3 regions of the Nonomuraea sp. NPDC049649 genome follow, and region 1 is predicted to be linked to each of the others. Evidence: riboswitches for the same ligand, from Rfam matches in the RefSeq annotation. Region 1 holds a riboswitch; each other region holds the start of a gene.
What was found. A riboswitch is a leader RNA that binds a small molecule or an ion and turns the genes downstream of it on or off. The one in region 1 is predicted to bind cobalamin.

Region 2: another riboswitch for cobalamin. It lies ahead of AB0J42_RS16505 (ribonucleoside-diphosphate reductase subunit alpha); the one in region 1 lies ahead of AB0J42_RS24330 (VWA domain-containing protein).
Region 3: another riboswitch for cobalamin. It lies ahead of AB0J42_RS27605 (ABC transporter substrate-binding protein); the one in region 1 lies ahead of AB0J42_RS24330 (VWA domain-containing protein).

What each region holds. Positions count from the first base shown of each region.
Region 1 is NZ_JBFAOH010000021.1:27,385-31,623, forward strand. Features, by position in the region: gene AB0J42_RS24315 (precorrin-2 C(20)-methyltransferase) at 1-91, shown strand, start outside; gene AB0J42_RS24320 (SAM-dependent methyltransferase) at 88-846, shown strand; gene cbiE (precorrin-6y C5,15-methyltransferase (decarboxylating) subunit CbiE) at 836-2,059, opposite strand; cobalamin riboswitch at 2,077-2,249, shown strand; gene AB0J42_RS24330 (VWA domain-containing protein) at 2,276-4,239, shown strand, end outside.
Region 2 is NZ_JBFAOH010000010.1:193,724-197,962, forward strand. Features, by position in the region: gene AB0J42_RS16505 (ribonucleoside-diphosphate reductase subunit alpha) at 1-1,334, opposite strand, end outside; cobalamin riboswitch at 1,425-1,623, opposite strand; gene AB0J42_RS16510 (tripartite tricarboxylate transporter substrate-binding protein) at 1,656-2,570, opposite strand; gene AB0J42_RS16515 (SAM-dependent methyltransferase) at 2,646-3,383, opposite strand; gene glmS (glutamine--fructose-6-phosphate transaminase (isomerizing)) at 3,481-4,239, opposite strand, start outside.
Region 3 is NZ_JBFAOH010000028.1:4,714-8,952, reverse strand. Features, by position in the region: gene AB0J42_RS27610 (iron ABC transporter permease) at 1-680, opposite strand, end outside; gene AB0J42_RS27605 (ABC transporter substrate-binding protein) at 719-1,672, opposite strand; cobalamin riboswitch at 1,744-1,867, opposite strand; gene AB0J42_RS27600 (Gfo/Idh/MocA family oxidoreductase) at 1,872-2,726, opposite strand; gene AB0J42_RS27595 (hypothetical protein) at 2,799-3,992, shown strand; gene AB0J42_RS27590 (histidine phosphatase family protein) at 4,075-4,239, shown strand, end outside.

The DNA of each region.
Region 1 (4,239 bases):
GGCCATCGACATGAGATGCCTGCTGATCGTGGGCGCCTCGTCCACCCGCGTCTCCGCCGCCGGGGTCTGGACCCCGAGGTACGTCCGGTGACCGTCCACTTCGTCGGCGCCGGGCCGGGCGCGGCCGACCTGCTGACCGTACGCGCCACGCGGCTGCTCGCCGAGGCCGACCTCGTCCTCTACCCCGGCACCTACCTCGACCCCGGCGTGCTGGCGCACTGCGGCCCGCAAGCGGAACTCGTGGACACCCAGCACCTGAACCTGGACGAGATCACCCCACTCCTCGTGGACGCGGCGCGGGCGGGCCGCCGGATTGTGCGGCTGACGTCGGGCGACCCGTCGCTCTACTCGGCCCTGCACGAACAGACCCGCCGCCTGGCCGCGGCGGGCGTCTCCTGGCAGGTCACCCCCGGCGTCCCCGCGTACGCCGCGGCCGCCGCTCGGGTGGGCAGCGAACTGACCGTGCCGCTCGTCGCCCAGTCGGTGGTGCTGACCCGTACGCGCGCCCGCTCCACCCCGATGGGGCAGGGCGAGTCGCTGACCGCGTTCGCGGCGACCGGCGCGACCCTCGTGCTCCACCTCGCGATCACCCGGACCCGCGAGCTGATGGCGGAACTGGAGCCGGTGCTCGGCCCGGACTGCCCGGTGGCCGTCGTGTACCGCGCCAGCCAGCCGCAGGAACTGGTCCTGCACGGGACGGTCGGCACGATCGCGGACCAGGTAGAGGAGGCCGGGCTCCGGCAGGCGGCAGTGATCATGGTCGGGCGGGCGCTCGACCAGAGAGGCGGAGGGGAGTCCTACCTCTACAGCGCCGGACGGGACCGGTCGGCGAAGCTCAGAGACTGAGACTCCACTGCGTCACGGTGCGCGCCGGCGTCCACCCGGTGAACGTCCCCACCGGGCGGGCGGTCTCCACCGCGATCCGGGTCAGCTCCCCGCCGCGGGCACGGAACGCCTCCGCCAGCACCTGCTCGGTCTCCAGCGTGACACCGTGCACCACCAGCCGCCCGCCCGGCCGCAAAGCCGAGAGGCAGACGTCGAGCACACCGGGCCTGCTCGCCCCGCCCCCGACGAAGATCGCGTCGGGGGCGTCGAGACCCGCGAGCGCCTCCGGCGCCCGCCCCTCGACCACGCGGAGGTCCGGCACACCCAGCCGGACGGCGTTGCGCACGATCCGCGCGGCACGCGCCGGATCGGCCTCCACGGCGGTCGCCCGGCACGCCGGATGCGCCCGCAGCCACTCGATGCCGACCGACCCCGCCCCCGCCCCGACGTCCCACAGATGCTGACCGGGCGCGGGCCGGAGGCGGGCCAGCGCCGAGGCGCGCAGATCACGCTTGGTGAGCTGCCCGTCATGCTCGAAGACGTCATCGGGCAGGCCCGCGACCCAGGCCGAGGACCAGCCGATGCTCGCCGCCGGGATCTCGACGGCCAGCACGTGCAGGGCGGGAACCTCGCCGGGGGGCACGTCCACCCACTCACGGGCCGTCCGGGTCACCCGCGACTCCTCCGGGCTCCCCAGATCACCGAGCAGCGTGACGACCGCGTCCGGGTTGCCGGAGTCCACCAGCAGCCCGGCCACGACCGCCGGCGTCCCGGGGCCGGAGGTCAGCAGGAGCAGCCGCCGCCCCGGGGCGACCTCCCGCAGCAGCCGGGCCTCGTGCCGCCCCACCAGGGTCACCACCACCGACTCCTCGGCCGACCAGCCCATGCGCGCCCGCGCCAGCGCGGGCGAGGAGACCGCGGGGAGCACCCGCACGCCGCCGGCCCCCAGCAGACGGACCAGGGTCGTGCCGACGCCCGACAGCATCGGGTCACCGGACGCCAGGGCCACCACGCGGCGCCCCCGCAGCCCGTCCAGCAGCTCAGGCAGCCCCTCCGCCAGCGGCGACGGCCACGGCAGCCGCCGCTGACCCGCCACCTCGGGGACGGCCGCCAGATGACGACGGCCGCCGAGCAGCACCTCGGCGTCGCGGACCAGCGCGGCGGCGGTCTCGTCGAGCCGCCCGTCCGCGCCGACGCCGACGACGGTCAGCAGAGGGCCTGTGGAGACTGGCACGTCAAGGGAGGCTATCGTGGTGGTCAACGTGAGGTGCCCCCGCGCCCAGCCATCGGAAACGGTGGGGAAGGTCAACGGGGAGAATCTGGGAAGCCGGTGAGATTCCGGCACAGGCCCGCTGCGGTGAATCGAGCACTCCTCGTGAGCGACTCGACAAGTCCGAAGACCGGCCTCGCGTGTCGATGACGTCTGGCCTAGCGAGCGGGAGCCTCACACGTGCCAACGAAATACCCCTTCTCTGCCATCCTCGGCTGCGAGTACGACCCCTCGACGGCCTCCGGCCTCGGCGACATGGGCCTCGCCCTCGTCCTCACCGCGATCAGCCCGGAGATCGGCGGCGTCCTCGTCCGCGGCGAGAAGGGGACCGCGAAGTCCACCACCGTCCGCGGCCTCGCCGACGTCCTTCCGTGGATCGAGGTGTACGAGGGAGACCGCTTCTCCGTCGACCCGCGCGATCCGGCCGAGTCGTCACCGGACGGCCCCTTCGGCTCCGGCGCCGAGGTGGCCGGCAGGCCGGTGCGGCTCGTCGAACTGCCCGTCGGAGCGACCGAGGACAGAGTGCTCGGGTCGCTGCACCTGGAGAAGGCGCTCACCAGGGGAGCCGTCGAGTTCGAGCCGGGGCTGCTGGCCCGCGCGCACCGCGGCGTCCTCTACGTGGACGAGGTCAACCTGCTCCACGACCACCTGGTGGACCTCCTGCTGGACGCCGCCGCGACGGGCCGCGTCACCGTCGAGCGCGACGGGGTGTCGCTGAGCCACGCGGCTCGTTTCGTACTGATCGGCACCATGAACCCCGAGGAGGGCGAGCTCCGCCCCCAGTTGCTCGACCGGTTCGGCCTGACCGTCGAGGCGGCCGCCCCGCGCGACCCAGGCCGGCGCGTCGAGATCGTGCGCCGGCGCCTCGCGTACGACCGCGACCCCGCGGCCTTCGCGGCCCGCTACGCCGACCGGCAGGACGACCTGACCCGCCGGATCGCCGACGCCCGCGCCCGGCTCGGCGGCGTGCTGCTGGGCGACGCCGCCATGTTCAAGATCGCCGAAGTGTGCGCCGCGTTCGAGGTGGACGGCCTGCGCGCCGACATCGTCACGGCCCGCACCGCCGTCGCCCACGCCGCCTGGACGGGCCGCCGGCACGTCACCCGCGACGACATCCGGGCGGCGGCCCTGCTGGCGCTGCCGCACCGCCGCCGCCGGAACCCGTTCGACGCCCCCGGCATCGACGAGGACCTGCTCGACCGCGTACTCGGCGACGACGAACTACCGCAACCCCCGCAGCCGCCGGACGGAGACCCACCCGGCGCAGCACCGACCGAGGACGCACCGGGCGAGGAGCGAGCAGGGGAGACGCCGGTCGAGGACCAGGCCGGGGACGCGCCCGGCGGGGCATCGGTCGAGAACCAGGCCGAGGCGTCCGACTACGAGACCGCCGACACCAGCCCCAAACCCGCCGACACCGCCCCCGACACGGAAGCCGAATCCCCGAGGGAACCCGAGCGTTCCAGACAGCCCGCCGCCCCGGGCGGCGAGACCGTCGATCGGGCCCAGGCGGCGTACCGGCCCCGGCTCTTCACCGTCGACGGCGTAGGCCAGGGCAGCCCCGGTCGCCGCAGCAGAGCCCTGGGCTCCAGCGGACGCCGCGTCGGCAGCGGCACGGGCACCGGCCCGCTCCACCTGGTCGAGACGCTGCGCGCCGCCGCAGAACGCCACGCCGCCCAGGGGCACGCCGCCCAGGGTGCAGCCGCCGAGTGCCGCGACGTCGGCGACAGGACCGGCAGGCGGGTCGTGCTGCTCCCCGCTGACCTGCGCGTCGCCGTGCGGGAGGGGCGGGAGGCCAATCTGCTGCTCTTCTGTGTGGACGCCTCGGGGTCGATGGCGGCGCGGCGTCGCATGGTCCAGGTCAAGACCGCGATCCTTTCCCTGCTCACCGACGCCTACCGCCGCCGCGACAAGGTGGCGCTGATCAGCTTCCGGGGTGACGGCGCCGCACTCACCCTGCCGCCGACCGGGTCGGTGGAGGTGGCCGCCGCTCTCCTGGACGAACTGCCCGCCGGAGGACGCACACCGCTGGCCGAGGCCCTGGTGGAGGCCCATCGGGTGCTGCGCAGGGAACGGCTGCGCGACGCGCGGATGCGCCCGCTGCTGGTTCTCGTCACCGACGGCCGCGCCACCTCAGGGGCCGA
Region 2 (4,239 bases), on a different contig from region 1:
AGGTTGGCCTTCTCGGCCTCGGGCGTCGGGTAGAAGCCGAGGTCGATGGTGCGGTCCAGGAACCGCACGGCGGTGCGGACGGTGGCGCGCAGCCGCTCCCAGTCGAGGCCGCTGTGCCCGTCGAGGTGGGCGGCGAGGTTGACGGAGCCGAGGTTGCAGACCGCGGTCTCGCCGTCGCTGGTGACCTCCAGGATCTCGGTGCACAGGTTGGACAGGTGGATGACGTTCTCCGGCCGGGCGGTCTGGTTGGAGGTGCGGTTGGCCGCGTCCTTGAAGGTCATCCAGCCGTTGCCGGTCTGCGCGAGCGTGCGCATCATCCGGCCGTACAGGGTCCTGGCCGGGATCTGCCGTACGTGGCGGCCCTCGGCCTCGTAGGCCCGGTAGGCGCGGGTGAACGCCTCGCCGTGCAGGTCGGGCAGGTCGGGGACCTCCTTCGGGTCGAACAGCGACCAGACCTCGTCGGCCTCGACGCGGCGCATGAACTCGTCGGGCACCCAGTTGGCCAGGTTGAGGTTGTGGGTGCGGCGGGCGTCCTCGCCGGTGTTGTCGCGCAGCTCCAGGAACTCCTCGATGTCGGCGTGCCAGGTCTCCAGGTAGACGCAGGCGGCGCCCTTGCGCCGGCCGCCCTGGTTGACCGCGGCGACCGAGGCGTCCAGGGTGCGCAGCCACGGGACGATGCCGTTGGAGTGGCCGTTGGTGCCGCGGATCAGCGAGCCGCGGGAGCGGATCCGGGTCCACGAGATGCCGATGCCTCCCGCGTACTTCGACAGCCGGGCGACCTGACCGTACCGTTCGTAGATCGCCTCCAGCTCGTCGCGCGGCGAGTCGAGCAGGAAGCACGACGAGAGCTGCGGGCGGCGCGCGCCCGCGTTGAACAGCGTCGGCGAGCTGGGCAGGTAGGACAGGCTGGACATCAGCCGGTAGAGCTCGGCGGCCTCGGCGACGGTCCGCGACAGCCCGCAGGCGACGCGGAGGAAGAAGTGCTGGGGCCGTTCCAGCACGGCCCGGCTGACGGGGTGGCGCAGCAGGTAGCGGTCGTAGACGGTGCGCAGCCCGAAGTACTCGAAGCGGCCGTCCGCCTCGTCGCGGACGAGCGCGTCCAGCTCGGCGGCGTGCGCGGCGACGAACTCCGCGAGCCCGTCCTGGATCAGCCCGGCCGCGTGGGTGGCGGCGACGGATTCGGAGAACGTCCGCACCCCCTCCGCGGCGGCCTCCTCGGCGATCTCCTCGGCGAGCAGCCCGGCGGCCACCCGCGAGTTCGCCGGGTCGGTGATCACCCGGGCGGCGGCCTCCTCGATGGCCTGCCGCCGGTCACCCTCGACGATCTGTGTCACGTGCTCTCTCCTCGCGAGCTCGGCCCCGTGAGGGCACGCGAGAGCACGGCGGCGCGCGCCGCTACGCCCCCGGGCCCTCCCTCGAGGCCCTGGACATGGTGGATCGCCGGCAGGTCTTCGGGCTCGCGGGCGTCTGGCACACTCCTACTGGCCGTCGCTTCCCGGATGGCTTCCAGTGCTCGTTGACGGCGGTCGTTCCCGCTCACCGCTGCGGGGCAGCCCCGGATTCGCACCGGGTTCCCTTTTGCGCCGCCCCGGGCGGGGGCGGACCGGCGAACGAACGTGATCCTACATCTAGTGGCTGCTTCCGCAACCACCACATCATGTTGTGCCCTTGCCGCTTTCGAGGAGGCCGAGGTCCTGGAGCACGGTCTTGGTGCGGCGGATCTCGGCGGCGACCCAGGCGGCGAAGAGCTCCCCGGCCAGCGGGACCACCGACCAGCCGCCCTCCTGGCAGGTGCGGCGCCAGCCGGGCGAGCCGGTCACCTCCTCGCACATGCCGACGGCCGCGGCGCGGGCCGTCTCGGGCATGTCGCCGGGCCCGACGGCGGCGCTCCAGCTCGTGAAGTTGACCCGGACTCCGCACTCCAGCAGGCTGGGCGCGTCCACCCCGGGGAACCGCTCGGCGCACGAGACGGCCAGCACCCGCACCCGGCCCCCGTCGATGTAGGGCCGCCAGCCGGCGAGCGTGCCGGCCGCGGCGGCGACGCGCCCGGCCAGCAGCGCGCCCGCGGCCTCGGCGGTGCCGGGGTAGCCGGTGTAGTCGACCTGCCGCGTGTCGGCGCCGAGTCCCCGGGCGATGAGCCCGAACAGCAGATGGTCGGGCGAGCCCTGCGGCCCGCCCGCGAGCGGCGTCCCGGCGGGACCGGCGCGCAGGTGGGCGCCGAACGCGTCGAAGGTGGCGAACCGCGAGTCCTGCGGCACCAGCACCACCCCCACCTCGCCGGCCAGCCGGGCGAGCGGGGTGGCGCCGTCGAGGGGCGACTCGGCCGCGTTCAGCGCGGCGGCGGCGAGCGCGGGCAGCCCGGTGACGGTGAGCGTGGTGACCGGCCCCGGCCCGCCGACCTTGTAGCCTTCCGCGCGGGCCGCCCGGGCGAACGCGTCGGCGACGCGCCCCCAGCGCTCGCCGCCGGGCAGGATCTCGTACGAGCCGGGCGGCTTCCCCGCAGACCGGCCGCAGCCCGCCAGGCAGGCGGCCACTCCCAGGCCCGATGTGAGGAACCGCCTTCGCCGCATGAACCGCCTCCCCCGAAGTATCCACTTCAGGTTATTGACAGATCACACAGAGTTACACATGCCGGATATCACCCGCTAAGGTTTCCAGGCCATCCCGGCCAGCAGCGGCAGCCGGGTGCCGCCGACCAGCCGCGGCCGGTCGGGCCGCCACTCGTGGGCCTGCACCAGGCCGGGCTCGACCATGACGAAGTCGCCGAAGAACGCCTGGATCTCCTCCGGGCCCCGGCGGGTGCCGCCCGCCGGGGCGTCGCCCGAGGAGGTGGCGTGCGCGATCGCCAGGTGGCTGCCCGGCGCCAGCGCACCCCGCAGGCAGGCGAGCACGGCGTGCGGGTTCACGCTGTCGGGCACGAAGTGGAGCACCGACACCAGCAGCACCCCGACCGGGCGGGCCGGGTCGAGGTGGGCGGCGGCCTGGTCCAGCATCCGCACCGGGTCGAGCAGGTCGGCCTCGACGAAGACCGCCCGGTCCCGGTCGCCCAGCAGCGCCCGCCCGTGCTCGGCCACCACCGGGTCGTGGTCGACGTAGACGACCCGGGCGTCCGGGACCACCTCGTGCACATTGCCCTGCGTGGGCAGGCCGCTGCCCACGTCCAGGAACTGGTCGACGCCCTGCGCGGCGGCGTATCGTACCGCGCGCTGGAGGAACCCCCGGGCGGCGCGCGCCTGCGGCACCGCCTCCGGGATGAGGTCGGCCAGCCGGTCCAGGGCCTCGCGGTCGACCGCGAAGTTGTCCTTCCCGCCGAGGAGGTAGTCGTACATCCGGGCGAGATTGGGAGTGTCGGGGTTGGGAGTGTGAGGGTCTGACTGAGGCACCTTTTCGAGCCTAGGCGCTCACCTCCGCGGGCGACACGGGCGGGATTCCGACTATGACCCAGCCGAACGGTAAGGGTTTGCTAACCCCGCCTTTCCGCTACTCGACCGTAACGCTCTTGGCCAGGTTGCGGGGCTTGTCGACGTCCCTGCCCAGCGCCACCGCGGCGTGGTAGGCGAAGAGCTGGAGCGGGATCGTGAGCAGGATCGGGTCCAGCTCGATCTCGTTCTTGGGCACCACGATGCAGTCCTCGGCCAGCTTGGCGTCCGGCTCGCGGTGGCCGACCATCAGCACGCTGCCGCCGCGGGCGCGGATCTCGCCGAGCGTGGTGAGGTTCTTGTCGAGCAGCTCGTCGTCGGGGACGATCGCCACCGTCGGCATCTCCGGGCCGATCAGCGCGAGCGGGCCGTGCTTGAGCTCACTGGCCGGGTAGGCCTCGGCGTGCACGTACGAGATCTCCTTGAGCTTCTGCGCGCCCTCCCGGGCCACCGGGTAGCCGCGGACCCGGCCGACGAACATCATGCCCGCGTGCTTGGCGTACTTGCGCGCCAGCTCGGCGATCTTGTCGCCCTGGGTGAGGATCTCCTCCACCTGGTCGGGCAGCCTGCGCAGGCCCTCGCAGATGCGCCGGCCGTCGGCCGGCGACAGGTCGCGCACCCGGCCCAGGTGGAGCGCCAGCAGCGCGAACGCCACCGCGGTCGAGGTGAACGCCTTGGTCGAGGCCACCGACACCTCCGGGCCCGCGTGCAGGTAGACGCCGCCGTCGACCTCGCGGGCGATGGCGCTGCCGACCGCGTTGACGATGCCGATCACCCGGCCGCCCTTGCGCTTGAGCTCCTGCACGGCGGCGAGCGTGTC
Region 3 (4,239 bases), on a different contig from region 1:
ACGTCCAGCATCCGCCCGTGCACCATCAGCACCGCCGCGGCGACGGCCGCGTACGGCAGGACAAGCCGGACCTGTTCCCAGCCGCCGCCGACGTCGCCCAGGATCCAGGAGTAGACGCGCCGCAGCTCCTCGACCCCGAGCTGCTGCACGAACGTCTGGACCGCGGTGAGGAACGAGGTGACGGCCACCCCGGCCAGCACCAGCGTCGCGGTGCCCCCGTTCCTCCCGGCGGCGCTGCCCAGCCCGTAGGCGAGGAAGACGCCACCGACGGCGCCGACGAACGCCGCGACGGGCGTGCTGGGCGCCGAGTCGGGCAGCAGCACGACGGCCACGGTGGTGGTCAGCCCGGCCCCGGCGGCGGCGCCCAGCAGGTACGGGTCGGCCAGCGGGTTGCGGAAGACGCCCTGGTATCCCGCCCCGGCCATGGCCAGCAGCCCGCCGACCACGGCCGCCAGCAGCACCCTGGGCAGCCGCAGCTCGTACAGCAGCCCCTGTTCGACGGGCGCCAGCCCGGAGTCGACGGACACCAGCGGCAGCCAGTCGGCGACCTGGAGGACGACCTGCCAGGGCGCGATGTCGGCGGCGCCGCCCAGCAGCCCGGCGATCATGACGGCGGCCAGCAGCGCCAGCCCCACGAGCAGCGCGCCCGGGCGGGCCCGGGCGGGCTTGACCTGCGCCACCGGGTCCTGCGCCCGCCCGGTGGCCTGCTCGGCGAGCACTACTCCGAGGCCGTCTTCGCCACCGCGTCACCGATGGCCTTCGCCAGGTCGACGACGCGCGGCCCCCAGCGGGAGGCGATGTCGTCGTCGAGCTCGATGACCCGGTCCTTCTTGACGGCGGTGAGGTTCTTCCAGCCGGGGCGCTGGGCCAGGGTCTCCTTGTTCTGCCGGCAGCACTTCACGTCGGCCAGGAAGATCAGGTCGGGGTCGGCCTGGGCGATGAACTCGGCCGACAGCTTGGGGTAGCCGCCCGCCGCGTCCGGTGCCTCGTCGGCGATGTTGGTCAGGCCGAAGAGGGCGTAGATCTGGCCGATGAACGTCTTGGACGTGAGCGAGTACGGGGTCTCGTCGAGCTCGTGGTAGTAGGTCAGGCCCTTCCCGGCGGCGGCCCCGGCGGCCAGCTCGTCCAGGGCGGTCTTCATGCCGTCGACCACCTCCTCGGCCTTGGCCAGGTTGCCGGTGGCGGTGCCGAGGTCGAGGATCTCCTGGTACGCCTCGTCGAGGGTTTCGGCGGCGGGCTCGTGCAGGACGGGGACGTTCACCTTGGTCAGCTCGGCGACCACGTGGTCGATGTCGTCGCTGACCACGACCAGGTCGGGCTTCTGGGCGACGATCGCCTCGACGTTCGGCTTGAAGCCGGACAGCTCGGTCCTGGGCGCCTCGGGCGGGTAGTTCGACTGGTCGTCGACCGCGATCACCTGGGGGCCGGCGCCGATGGCGAAGAGCGACTCGGTGTGGACGCTCGACAGGGAGACGATGCGCTCGGGCTTCTTCTCGATGGTGACCTTGCCGTTGGCGGCCTCCACCGTCACGGGGAAGCCGGCGCCGGTCTCGGTGGTGGCGGTCTGGCTGGTGGCGGGGGCGGGGTTGGCTGTCGTGCCGGTCTGGCCGCAGCCGGCCAGGAGCAGCGTTCCCAGCAGCGCGCCCGCGAGGGCCTTGCGTACGGGCCTCACGAGAGAGTCCTTTCACACTGTCGGAACCGAGAGACCCGCGATAAGCGACGGATCACCCTTTTCCACGAGGGATGATGACGTCACGCAGTGGCAGGCGACCTGGCTATGACAGTTGCGGGACAGCGCCGGACTCTCACCGGACTTCGCTGCGGCACTGCGCGTCGGACAAACGCTATCAATCCTCCTTTAGGCGTCGGCGTCAAGGGGTACGGAGCTGGATCTCCGCCTCCTCGATCACCTGCTGGAGGTGGAGGCCGCGGGCGGCGTCGAGCGGATGCCCGCCTTCCCGGACCGTGCGGGCGAACTCCTCGGCCACCAGGGGCAGCGGATCGCCGCCCGGGGTCAGCACCGCGGTGCCCTTCCTGCCGTACACGGCCGCGGTGGCGGGCGGCGGGTCGCCGGCCGCGGCCTGGGTCAGCGAGATCTCGCTGACCGCGCCGCCCTCGTGCTCCAGCAGCAGCCCGGTCCAGCGCAGCGGGTGGCCGTGGGCACGCACCCCGGTGATGCGGCCGAGCGCGGCGTCCATGAGGTCCAGCATGTGCGGCCCGGCGTCGAGCAGCGCGCCCCGCTCCAGCCGCCACGGGGTGGCGAACGGATGGTCGCCGGTGAGGACGCCGGAGATGTTCGCGGCGTGCCCGCCGAACGGCTCGATCTCACGGCACCGGTCAAGGAAGGCCCGAGTGCCCGCCGCGTACCGCAGGGTGAGCACGAGCTGGCTCGGCACGCCCGACTCGGCGACCGCGTCGGCGAGGCGGCGCGCGCTCGCCAGCGAGTCGCCGAGCGGTTTCTCCAGCAGCAGCGCCTTGCCCGCCCGCGCGGCCCGCACCGCGAGCTCCGCTTGGACCGCGGGCGGCACGCAGAACGCGAACGCCTCGCACGCGTCGAACAGCTCCTCCAGCCGCTCGTACACGGGCGCGCCGAGCCGCGCGGCCGACTCGGGCCTGCGCGCCCAGACGCCGGCCAGCCTGGTGTGCGGGCCCGCGGCCAGCATAGGCGCGTGCGCCATCTCGGCCCACGGTCCCGCTCCGACCAGCCCGACGGCCACCGGCTCCATCGTGATCCCTTTCCACGTGATCAGTCCCGATTCGTGACCCTACTCGGACACGCGCGATGACACGATGCCGTCATGATCACTTCCAACCGGCCTCTCGTGCCCTTCGTCGCGGGTGCCGTGGTCCTCCAGATTGCGTTATGGGCCGAAACGAGCCTGGCCGGCGTCTTCCTCGTGTTCCTGGACATGGATGGCCTCCTCGACGTGTTGCCGGTGATCCTGCTGGCAGGCCTGCTGGCGCTCCTGCTGCCGGTGCCGCTGGGCGTGCTGGTGGACCGGGTGGCACGCCGGTCGGCGCTGGTCTGGTCGGGAGTGGCCGGGGCGGTCGCGCTCGGCTCGCTCGTGCCCGCCGTCCTGACCGGCACGGTCACGCAGGTTCACCTCATGCTGGCGCTCGGGGCCGTGATGCTGGTGGCCTTCACGAGTGTGCTGTCGGTGGAGGCCTACCTCCCGGCGGTGACCGGGCGGGACCGGTTCGTGCCGGTGAACGCGCTGCTGTACGGGGTCGCCTCGGCGGGGGCGCTGATCTCCGCCGCAACCATGGGGCCGTTGTACACGCCGCTCGTAGTGACGGTGCTGGCGGTGCCCGCCGCGGGGTTCGTGGTCGCGGCGCTGCTGTTCCGGCAGGTGGACGTGGCCGAGGAGCCCGCACCGCCGCGGGCGGGGCTGTGGGGGGAGGCGGTGGAGGGGGTCCGGTTCACGCTGACGCATCCGCAGCTCCGGGCGATCGCCGTCTACCTTGTGGCGCTGTCGTTGCTGCAGCGGCTGATCGCCCGGCCAGCCGGGAGCGCGGAGGTCCTGGAGTCGATCGTCCTGCTGGCGCCCCTCGTAGGGGCGCTCGCCGCCGTCCTGTTGCACCGCCGCACGGAGGCACTCCGGCTGGCCTGGCTGGCCGTCGTGGTGACGTCGCCGTTCGCGCTGCTGTTCGCGTTCCCGTCCGGGGCCATCGGGTACACGCTCGGTGAGGCGCTGCCGCTGGCCGGAGCGGCGACGGCGGCGATCGCCCTGCTCAGCCACCGGCAGGTGATCACGCCGCCCCGGCTGCTCGGCCGCTCGGGCGGCACGCTGCTCACGCTCGTCGCCCTGGCTGCGATCCCCGGCGTCGTGCTGAAGGGTATGGCTGACCAGTATCTGGGCGATCTCGGTTCGTCGCTGGTGCCCGCGCCGGCCGCCGCCGGGGTGCTGGCGGCGGCGGTCCCGCTCATCAGATCGAGTCGGTACGAGCCTTCCAGCGACGTAGAGGAGGACACGCCGGCCGCGGGCTCCTGACGCCCGGTGCCGAGCAGGGCATGCCTGCCGCGGACACCCGGCTGCTTGAAGCGGCCTCGGAGCGGTGCCGGATGATGGGGTGATGGACGAGATGGTGCTGCTCCGCCACGGCGAGACGGAGTGGAGCAGGACGGGCAGGCACACCGGGCGGACCGACGTGCCGCTGACCCCGCGCGGCGAGGAGCAGGCCAAGGCCCTCATCCCGGTGCTCAGGGAGATCTCGTTCGGGCTCGTCCTGGTCTCGCCC